Regions from separate parts of the Methylobacter sp. Wu1 genome, predicted to be linked through region 2. Evidence: riboswitches for the same ligand, from Rfam matches in the RefSeq annotation. Region 2 holds a riboswitch; each other region holds the start of a gene.
The links. Region 2 has a riboswitch for cyclic di-GMP ahead of V2P20_RS10785 (VPLPA-CTERM sorting domain-containing protein). Riboswitches for the same ligand answer to the same signal wherever they lie in the genome.
Positions count from the first base shown of each region.

Region 1: it holds a riboswitch for cyclic di-GMP, as region 2 does, so the genes downstream of both, V2P20_RS17435 (hypothetical protein) here and V2P20_RS10785 (VPLPA-CTERM sorting domain-containing protein) in region 2, are expected to answer to the same signal.
Region 3: it holds a riboswitch for cyclic di-GMP, as region 2 does, so the genes downstream of both, V2P20_RS17570 (choice-of-anchor P family protein) here and V2P20_RS10785 (VPLPA-CTERM sorting domain-containing protein) in region 2, are expected to answer to the same signal.

Region 1 is NZ_JAZHOC010000075.1:42,360-45,638, reverse strand. It holds gene V2P20_RS17445 (MbtH family protein) at 75-299, shown strand; partial or broken gene V2P20_RS17440 (transposase) at 590-859, opposite strand; cyclic di-GMP riboswitch class I at 1,025-1,101, shown strand; gene V2P20_RS17435 (hypothetical protein) at 1,387-2,652, shown strand; gene V2P20_RS17430 (hypothetical protein) at 2,889-3,279, shown strand, end outside.
Region 2 is NZ_JAZHOC010000055.1:92,882-96,160, forward strand. It holds gene V2P20_RS10775 (hypothetical protein) at 1-628, opposite strand, end outside; gene V2P20_RS10780 (polysaccharide biosynthesis/export family protein) at 659-1,189, opposite strand; gene V2P20_RS10785 (VPLPA-CTERM sorting domain-containing protein) at 1,313-1,858, opposite strand; cyclic di-GMP riboswitch class I at 1,899-1,987, opposite strand; gene V2P20_RS10790 (undecaprenyl-phosphate glucose phosphotransferase) at 2,323-3,279, opposite strand, start outside.
Region 3 is NZ_JAZHOC010000075.1:68,932-72,210, forward strand. It holds gene V2P20_RS17560 (hypothetical protein) at 1-207, shown strand, start outside; gene V2P20_RS17565 (AAA family ATPase) at 209-1,213, opposite strand; cyclic di-GMP riboswitch class I at 1,539-1,630, shown strand; gene V2P20_RS17570 (choice-of-anchor P family protein) at 1,672-2,517, shown strand; gene V2P20_RS17575 (response regulator transcription factor) at 2,662-3,279, opposite strand, start outside.

The DNA.
Region 1 (3,279 bases), on a different contig from region 2:
GTTAAATGGCCTGCCGGTCGTCTGATTCATTACTGAAGAGCATCAGTTTCCAGAGTTTTAATACGGAATCAACAATGAGCAACAATAACCAAGAAGACAACACTATCTATCGGGTCGTGGTCAACCATGAGGAACAATACTCGATCTGGCCCGATTACAAAGAAATTCCCGGCGGTTGGAAGACAGTTGATAAAACCGGCGACAAACAGGCATGCCTCGATTACATCAAGGAAGTCTGGACGGATATGCGCCCGTTGGGCTTGCGCAGCCAGATGTGGAAGGCTGCAACTGATCGCTGACTTTTAAGGCAATGGAATAAATAGGCCGGACTATGTGCAAATCTCTGAACTTGATTCTGACATTTCTATATGTTGGTTTAGATTGAGCCTAATAGCGGCCGTCTCAGTACGACCCAGGCCGTGTAAAAACGTCAAACAATGAAATACCTAATGTTTCCCGCTTTACTCTGCCTTACTAGAAACCTTCTGACGAGCACAACTATTTCAGCGGTTTTTTATCGACTGACCGATTTATTGCCTCAAGGATGCCTGATAGCCATCATGAGGGTTAAAAAATAACCATAAATGGCTCAGGCCACCATAGCTTCCCTCAAAGTCGCGATTCCCAAAATTTTCATTACCCGCTTGAGATTGTAGGCCAATACATGCAGGCTCATTTCCGTACTGACGTTTTTCAGGGTCCGGGTCAGAAAGTGGGTTGACCCCATCCAGGCTTTGAGGGTACCAAACGGGTGTTCTACGGTCTGACGTCGGATGCGCATGCTGTCGGGCGCTTGGTCCAGTCGTCTTTGCATGGCATCGAGAGTGTTTTCATGCTCCCAACGGCTGATGCGCCGCTGCTCGCTTAGCCAAGGGTGTCGATGCCCGTTTCTGGGAGTGACAGGGCTGACTCCCTTCGCTGTCATCCTCTGAAAGGCAGCTTAAACAGACCGTTTTTTGGAAAGAAACCGACAAAGCTCAGTAGAAATTTTTTTCTCTAGGTGTGGTCCTATATCTACAAACATCGTTGATAAGGCTAAACCTGTCGTAAGATAGGGGCAGAAAGTTACGGGTCCTGACCCAGGAAAGCCGAACTGCCGAAAGCGGCCCGCGTTAGGGTTGCTGTAGGGAGTTCGGCTTTTTTATTTTGCACGAAAACGAGTTCGTGTCTTAGAAGCCAAGGTTGGGGTTGGTTATTACAACTATCAGGAGATGTGTGATGTGTATTGCTAAACAACAATCAAAAATCATGTCGTCCAAGGCTCTATCCCAACCAGATGTAGAGCATAATAGGAGGATGCAAGCAATAAAGGCTTTTCTTGCACTCAGTTTCTCCACTCTCCTACTTTTGGCAAATCCGCGCGTTTCCGGAGCGCAATCGCCAACCTTGCCCACCCCAACTTGTGCGTGGCAGTTCGAATGGACACCCTTCGGCCTGGGTAATTGGCTCTGGCCGGACACGGCGAACCGCTGGTGGTACATGCCCATCGATAAGCAATGGCAACAGTTGACCATTACGGGTATTTACCCCAAGGCGCGGTTCTTCTCCTTGGCTGTCTATGACAATGCGCCAGTCTCTACCGGCTTGGCCGATCACCTGTTTGACGCGCAAATCGTGCCTGATCCGGGCAGCTGCAATCCGTTTGCGCCGGACAGCTGCAATCCGTCTGCGCAGCTTGATCCGACCTATACCGTCACGGTGGCGCGCAGCAACGACAGCGCCGACAACATGATCCAGTTGCATGCCGATACGGGGTGGTTGATATATCGCCTGTACCTGCCGAACGCGGGCGAAGGCTCCATGGGCGGGGTGCCTTTGCCGGAGATCAAAGTCACCGACGCGAGCGGCCAGACGACCACGCTGACGACCTGTCCGGTCGTCAATCGGCAGTCCGAACTCTCGCAGTTGCAGCCGCAGATTGTCACGGCGGAGTTAGAGAACCCACTAGAGCACTTTTCAATTCCGCCGGTAGCAGACCGTATCTGGTTCGGCGCGATAAAGAAGCCGCCCCCGTTTCTGCTGCCGAATCCCGACCAAAAATACCTGATCTCGTTCTTCATGCCTGAGTACAAACCGGATCGGGTCATTGTGATTCGTGGCAAGATGCCGGCCTTCCCCGATACCTATCATGGCAACCCCGTGTCGCAGCCTGCGCGCGGCTTCAAAACCGTCCAATTGCGCTATTGGGGGCTCTGCCAAGCAGAGCTGGTCTCGCCGTTGCCTGTATCCGGATGCACGACCGATGCGAACACGCCGCTCGATGGACAAGGCTTTTACACTATCATAGTTTCCAATGACGTGCTTCGGCCCGAGTGGCTGCCGAAGAGGGTCGTATGGCTTCCTTGGGGCGACGAAAAAATGGTGCCCAAGCTCATGTTCCTGCGCAACTTGCTGGCATCTGCCGACTTTAGCCAGTCCGTGCAGAGTGCCGTTGACCAAGGCTGCGGGTTCAATTTAACCTTCCCGACCCCGCCCGCGCAGGACGTAATTGAGACATCCGGCCGGTGCGCGCAGGAAGTGATGGGCGAGTACTATCCGGAAGCCGTCTGGTGCGACCGGCAGACGTTTATTTCGGGCGGTTGGCAAGCCTGTTTCCGTGCGGCTGATGTGCCTGTGAGGCCGGAACCGCAGTCAAAACGATCCGATAATTGAGCCAGATAGCGTGGGCAACTTCTCTTCGTTGCCCACTGTAACTGCTAACTGTTTCTTTCATAGGGTTCAATAGAGGCGCTTGGGTTGGCGGCATAGATCACATTAACCGACAGCCAGAATTTGCGGTACGACCTTGCCTATGAGGAGATAAGTAATAATCGGCTAAATGTAGCATGGCTCACATAATCAGCCTCTGAAAAACTTTGGGGCGATTCAGATTTAAGTGGAGGTTAACCATGAAAGTGTTCCACATTGGCGTCTTCGCCGGCCTTATTGCTCTGGCGCTGTTAAGTAATCCCACTGTCGCTCGCGCCCAGAATGTCCGAAACTGTGCGTGGCCGATCGAGATCTCGCCCGAGGGCTATGGAAACGCGACGGGGCCAGAATCTTTGGCTCGGTATTTCATCATCCCCTTTGACCCGCAACACGAAACCATGACGATCAAGGGCGCCTATCCCAATGCCCGGTATTTTTCCTTCGCCGTTTACCAAGATGAGACGCCAACCGCTATCGTAGGCGATCTTTATGATGCCCAAATCGCCCCCGATCCCGGCAGCGTGAACCCGTTTGTCCGCCCCGAGACTTCCCAAACCCGGACCGCTCACCAGCCGGTCAACGGGACCTATA
Region 2 (3,279 bases):
TCCACTGCCGTTGCCAGCCCACATTAATCGACTTAACTTCGTTGTCACTAAAACTATTAATGACATTATCGTTATCACCAGAACCAGGGCTGGAATAGGTTGATTTTGAGTAGGTCGCTGAACTGATCAGGCTGTCCAGTTCGGTGAATCTGTATGAATAAGTCGGCGTGACTGTCAGGTTGTTGCGTCTTGCATTGGTTGCAAAATTACCAGTGTCCTGCTCTGCAAAATTCTGGCTGGGCACGACAGAATAACTCGCACTTACCCCCGTAAGGCTGCGTTCGGTCCTGTACTCGGTGCTTAAGCCATAGTCCTGTGGATTCTGATCGAGCTCTTCTATGTCAGTATAATGCTGGACACCATAACTGGCTCTACCTTGCACATCCCACACTTCTGTCTTACGGGCAAAATTCAGCGTAGGCGTTAAATAGTAAACGAGGGACCCTTCCGGGTTTTCGGATAACATTTTGACATTGTCGTTATAAGATAACGACTGATTGACAATGCCATCAACTATCCATTCTGCGGCATCAAGACTGGAACAGAAAACGCTCGCGCCGACAATCAGCGCAATCCTTTTGCGATGGCCGCGACATTTTCTTCCCTCTTGTTGAGATATGGTTTTCATGTGCTCAATATACTTTTAAACAGAGCGCAATCAGGGCACTACAATTACATCGCCACTCCGCAACAAGTGGTTGTTTTCCAATTTGTCGCCATCTTCTACTTCGCCGTATTTAAATGCGATCGATTCGGATTTGTCGCCATTACGGCGCAAAATGACAATATCGTTAGCCTTCGCAAACGCTGTCAGGCCGCCGGCAAGACTCAACATCTGCATGACATCCATCGGCTGATACATAACGAACTGCCCCGGTTTTTTCACTTGGCCGATGACATAGATGGAATTACCCTCAGCTGACTTGACCGAGATATTGACTACTGGATCGGCAATAAGCTCTGCGAGCCTCTCTTTCAAAATAGACTGTATCTGGCTTATCGATTTGCCGGCAACTGAAATACTTCCCGCTAGCGGAAAACTTATGCTGCCATCGGGTAAAACCCGCACTTCCTTTTGCAAGGCTTCTTCATTCCAGACCGAGATATCAAGGATGTCACCGGAATTAACCGTATATTGGTTAGAGTCGGCATGCGCAGTCTGAAAAAAAATGGAAACTGCCAACAACAAAAAAATTCTCATAAAAAATAACATAATTTTTTACTACTATTCTGTGAAATTAAAAAAAGGGGCACTGAGCCCCTTTTAGTATAATGGAAAAATTAATTTCCTTATGCAACAGATTGTGCTGAATTAGCTTTTGCGACGTGAAAAGCCGACTAAACCCATGATTGCAGAACCGAACAACCAAATAGCAGCTGGCACAGGCACCGCAGAAACACTATCAAGTTTTAATTCGGAAGACAAGCCAGAGTCCCCAACATTAGCTATGCCGAACATTATAGGACCGAAATAAGTCTCTGCAACTGTGTATGAAAATTTATTCCATCCGCTGTTGCCATAATCACCGACTGTGGCGACATCAGATAATTTAAAATATTGATCGCCTACGAAAAACGCGAAATCGTTGTATGGCAAATAATCATTTGCTACAAATTTCCACATAAATTCAATAGTTTCTCCACCAAAGAAATCTGTGGATTGTATTAAGGAGCTATTGCCTGTAATTGAGCCGTAATACTGACCTTCTGGATGATCAGAATCATTTTTGACAGATCCCGTTCCTATTAAAGTCCAATCAGAAAAATCTCCCGTTTCGAATCCAATATTCAATAATGCTGCATTTGCATTTGAAATAGAAAACAGGAACAACAGACCTGCTAAAGATATTTTTTTCATAACAACCTCTGAAACAACAAATTATAAATTAAGTATCATAATTTGCAGCCCGACTATCTTGGTAAACCCACCTAACCAAGACTCGTGGTTTTCCGCCCCTGCTTCACAACAGGTTTAGCCTTTATCTTCCATGAACCGTGCCAACCGGGCGGTTGGTCACGAAATTAACAACTACCGTTCCAATTCGTTGATAGCATCCAGCGGTCAATTGCAACGCGCCAGAAGATAAACATAATAAAAACAGTTATCTATATAACCTTGAACAAAAAATTACTATGTATTTTAAAAAAGGTTTTGACGTTACATAACGATAAAACATTATATCGTCCGGTACGGCAAATAAGACAATTAAGTTATGTTTATGGGCTCTATTCTATAAAAAACTTCTTATTTGTCTATATAATTTTTCACATTTCTTCTATATAATTTTTTACATCTTTCAAATAACATTCTATACCATAGAGCTAATAAGCTTTCGCTCCCAAAAAACCTTTAAAGACAGTCAGTATTACAATTTTAATATCCAGCCACAAAGACCAGTTTCTTATATAGGCCAGATCATATTGTATTCTTTTTTCCATTTTGTCTAAGGTATCCGTTTCTCCCCGATAACCGTTTATCTGTGCGTATCCGGTTATCCCCGGTTTTACTATATGCCTGAGCATGTAGCCTTTTATTTGTCCGCGATACCATTCATTATGCGCTACCGCATGGGGTCTGGGACCAACGATTGACATTTTCCCCTGTAAAACATTAATAAATTGGGGCAATTCATCCAGTGATGTACGTCTTAAGAAAGCGCCCAGTCTTGTTACTCTGGGATCATTCTTTCGAGCTTGTTTAATATTGTTGTCGTCTTCGCTGACAGTCATCGTTCTGAACTTCCAAACGACTATTTCCTCGCCTCCAATTCCGTATCGACGCTGTTTGAATATCACGGCTCCAGGCGAGCTTATTCTGACACTAGCGCTAATGATTAGTAACGGAATTGCAATTAATATTAGAATAATCAGACTGACCACTATATCAAAGGCTCTTTTTATAACGCCATCAACCCCGTAAAAAGGGGTATCACGAATACTTATGACAGGTATACCCTTTATATGATGCAAACTGGATCTTAACAGATCAAACACAAATAAATCAGGGACATAATAAACTGAAACAGTCGAATCCGATAATTGCTCTATCAATTCTTTAATTTTCAGCTCTGTCCGCAAGGGAAGTGTAATATAAACAATATCAATAGCTCCGCCTCTGGCATCTTTAATCAATTGTTGAAAATTACCTTTCAATTTATTTTCGGCTAAGGCGCCTCCATCAATTTCTGTTTCCTGCTCATCATCATAAAAGCCGACAAAATGCAGCCCCATCGATTCTTCTTCGGCAAATATATTTTTTAACTCAACACCTAACCGGTT
Region 3 (3,279 bases), on a different contig from region 2:
CTGTTTCTGATGATGAGTATCACCATTACGAGTTACGGGTTTGGCAGGGGCGCTGTGATTATTTTATTGTCTACATTCAATAGGAATAACTTCGGCTTGGAAAGCTCAGGCAGGGCTTCCGGGTTCAGGGGAATGTCAAACGAAGGCAAGGAAGCAATACTGGCGAAGCAGTTGCCGGTCAGGTCGGGAAACAGCAATCTCTCTTAAACTATCCAGCTTCCGGGAACTCAACCTGAGCCAAGCGTTGCAGGAACAGTTCCTGGCACAAGCCGCGGTGATGCAGCTCTTCGCGCAGTTTCTCAATGCGCTGGGCAGCGACGCTGTTTTCGCAAAAGCGATAACTGACGATGATCAACAGTTTCGCTTCAGAGCGCCGAAATGCCAACAAGGCGATTAAGTCCAGAGTCGCTTGATCAACCCATTGCGCGTTATCGATAATTAGGATAAAGGTCGAACCGGTACTTATATTCTCAAAAAATTCGGCGGCCTCTCTCAACATGCGGCGCGTATTGTTTTGGGAGACTTTTGGAATGATGGCTGCAAGTTTGTCATCGCTCAACAGATTCGACATCTGGAAGAGCCAGGTCGGGGCAGTCTGTTCCAGACGCTCAATCAATGTTTTTCCGGAAGGCTCTCGGCAACGGCGTTCCAAGGCCTCCAATAAGGGCAGGAAGGGTTCCGCGGTCCCGTGCAGTTGCACGCCCCGGGCACGGAGTACGGCCAGGTTGGGGGATATGATTCTGGAAAGGAACATATCGATCAGGGTAGTTTTGCCCGCGCCGCGCTCACCGCTCAGAAAAAACAGGCATCGCTCTTTTCTAGCCGCCTGATGAAAGGCTCGCTGAAGCAGATCCAATTCCGAAAGGCGTTCAATCCAGGCCGGTGAAGGCTCAATTTTAGGTTGGTAATGCAAAAGGATAACATTGTCATGAGGCCGATTAACGGCGACATCGGCCAGAAAACGGTAGCCCCGCCTGTTGACCGTTGATATAAAACGTGGTGTTTTGCAATCGTCCTGCAAAATATTGCGCAAGGAATTAACGGCCAGCCGTAATGCCGAATCATCGACAATCCGGCCATCCCACACCGCATTGAACAACTCTTCCCGCGATATTAACTGACCTGTGTGCTGCAGGAAATAAAGCAATAAGCGGTAAATCTTGGGCGGCAAACTGACAGGCGTTTCACCATCCCACAGTAGTTGACTAGCCATTTCTAGACGAAACGAGCCAAATTCATAGATAGAATCTTGATCCATTGACACAAGCATAAAAAGCCTGAATAGAATAATTCCAGACTCTAACACAAAAATAACAAATTGCTAACAACTTGCAGATGTGGCCTGAGTATACTGGCGTTAATTAAAAAAATTAAGTTGTTTTTAAGTTGTTTTTAAGGTGCGGTACGATCAACGTACTGAAACCAGGTGGAATTGCTGGAATTGGAGAAGTAAAAAATGGAGACGATGTTGAAAAAGCTTTTTTCAATCGAGTGCTTCCATTGGCTTTACTTTGTGGCTGGATGCCGGAGACGTTAAAAAATATAAAAGCCAAACTCGCCGCGAGGCGGGGACGGAAAGCTACGGGTCTTTAATTAAAGGTTAATGATAAAAGACGGCTGGGTTGCAAATTATTTTTCAACATAATTTGTAGTATTTTGGAATTTATAATAATGAAAAAACAAGCTTATTTTTTGGGAGCAGCCGCATTAACGCTGGCATCTGTTACTTTTACCCCAAGCGCGGGCGCCGCGATCGTTAGTGCTAACAGTGAAGGATATGGGCTCTTTGTAAATCTGGATGTTCTAAACTCAAACTTGCTGTCAGTAACAACACCTGCAGGTATATCGGGAACAGCTCCGGCGCCATATAGTCTGAATAACGCGCTTTTAGATCTTAATGCTGGCGCCACTATACTAGGAGTTCAAGCTCATGCCTCAGCCGATACAATTAATGGATCGGCGAATTCCAATGTTGATGGATCGGCCGGCAGTAAAACCACTGGCGCGTCCGGTGGCGTCGAAGATTTAAACATCAATGTTGATCTGTTGTCGATTTTGGGTCTTGAAAGCCTGCTTGAGCTGGATAATTTGACTTTAAGCTCCAGCGCCGAGATAACGGGGGATTATGGCAACCTGACTGCCTCAGGAGGCGCTAATATCACATCGCTAAGCTTGAGCATATTAGGTCAGGATATCCAAGTTGACGCCAATGCCGGCGCAAATTCCTTCATTGATTTAAATGCACTTGGACTCATTGGCGCCACTTTAATTCTCAACGAACAGATAGCGGATTGCTCCGATTCTTTTTGTTCAATGACGGTCAATGCGCTGCGCTTATCCTTAAATGGTCTAGCCGGCTTATTTGACACCGACATCATCATCGGACACGCCTATGCGGAAATGTCGGCTGAGAATATATCAGCCGTTCCCGTGCCTGCGGCAGTCTGGTTATTCGGCTCGGCAATGGTTGGGCTAGCCGGTTTCTCGCGCCGTAAAACAAGCGCTTCAGAGGCTTGATCCGGTCAATTAGAAATAGCTCGAAAGGGGGCGCAATGCCCCCTTTTTTAATGGCGCATCAACCTGATGAAACACGCTATAGCTTCTGATTACACATTCTTTAAGCTCATTGGACCGTGATCATTTGGGGACGGATTAAAGCGCCTACAGCGGCCCCGACAGTTCCAGCAGGCTGACCACGTTCATCCTGATGGCCAGACGGGTCAGTTCGATATCACTGGCGACGCCCAGTTTTTTCTTGATCAGGTAATGGCAGTTCAGCACGGTTTTTGGGCTGATATGCAGCAGGCGGGCGATGTCTTCGGTCGGGCGCGCTTCGGCCAGCAACCGCAGAATCTCGAATTCACGCACGGTCAGGTCTTCCAGCGCGATGCGATCGGCCCCCAGCTTTTCCAGGGCAAGCGCCTGGGCAATGTCGGCGCTCAGCGTGTGGCGGCCGGCATGGACGTCATAGACGGACCGGATCAGGACATCGGGCGCACTGCTCTTGGTGACGTAGCCTAATGCCCCAGCCCGCGCGGCCTGAACCGCAAATCCCGGATGCTGGTGCATGCTGAAAACCAGGATTCTGGCATCGGAACGGCGCTGCCTGATGCGTGCGATAACCTCAAACCCGCCCTGGCCGGGCAGCGAAAGATCCATGATGACCAGATCGGGATTGCATTCCTTAAAGCGGGCATAGGCCTCCAGGCCGTCAGCCGCCTCCGCGACAATCTCCAGTCCAGGTTGCTTTGCCAGCAGCGAGCGGTAGCCTTCGCGGAC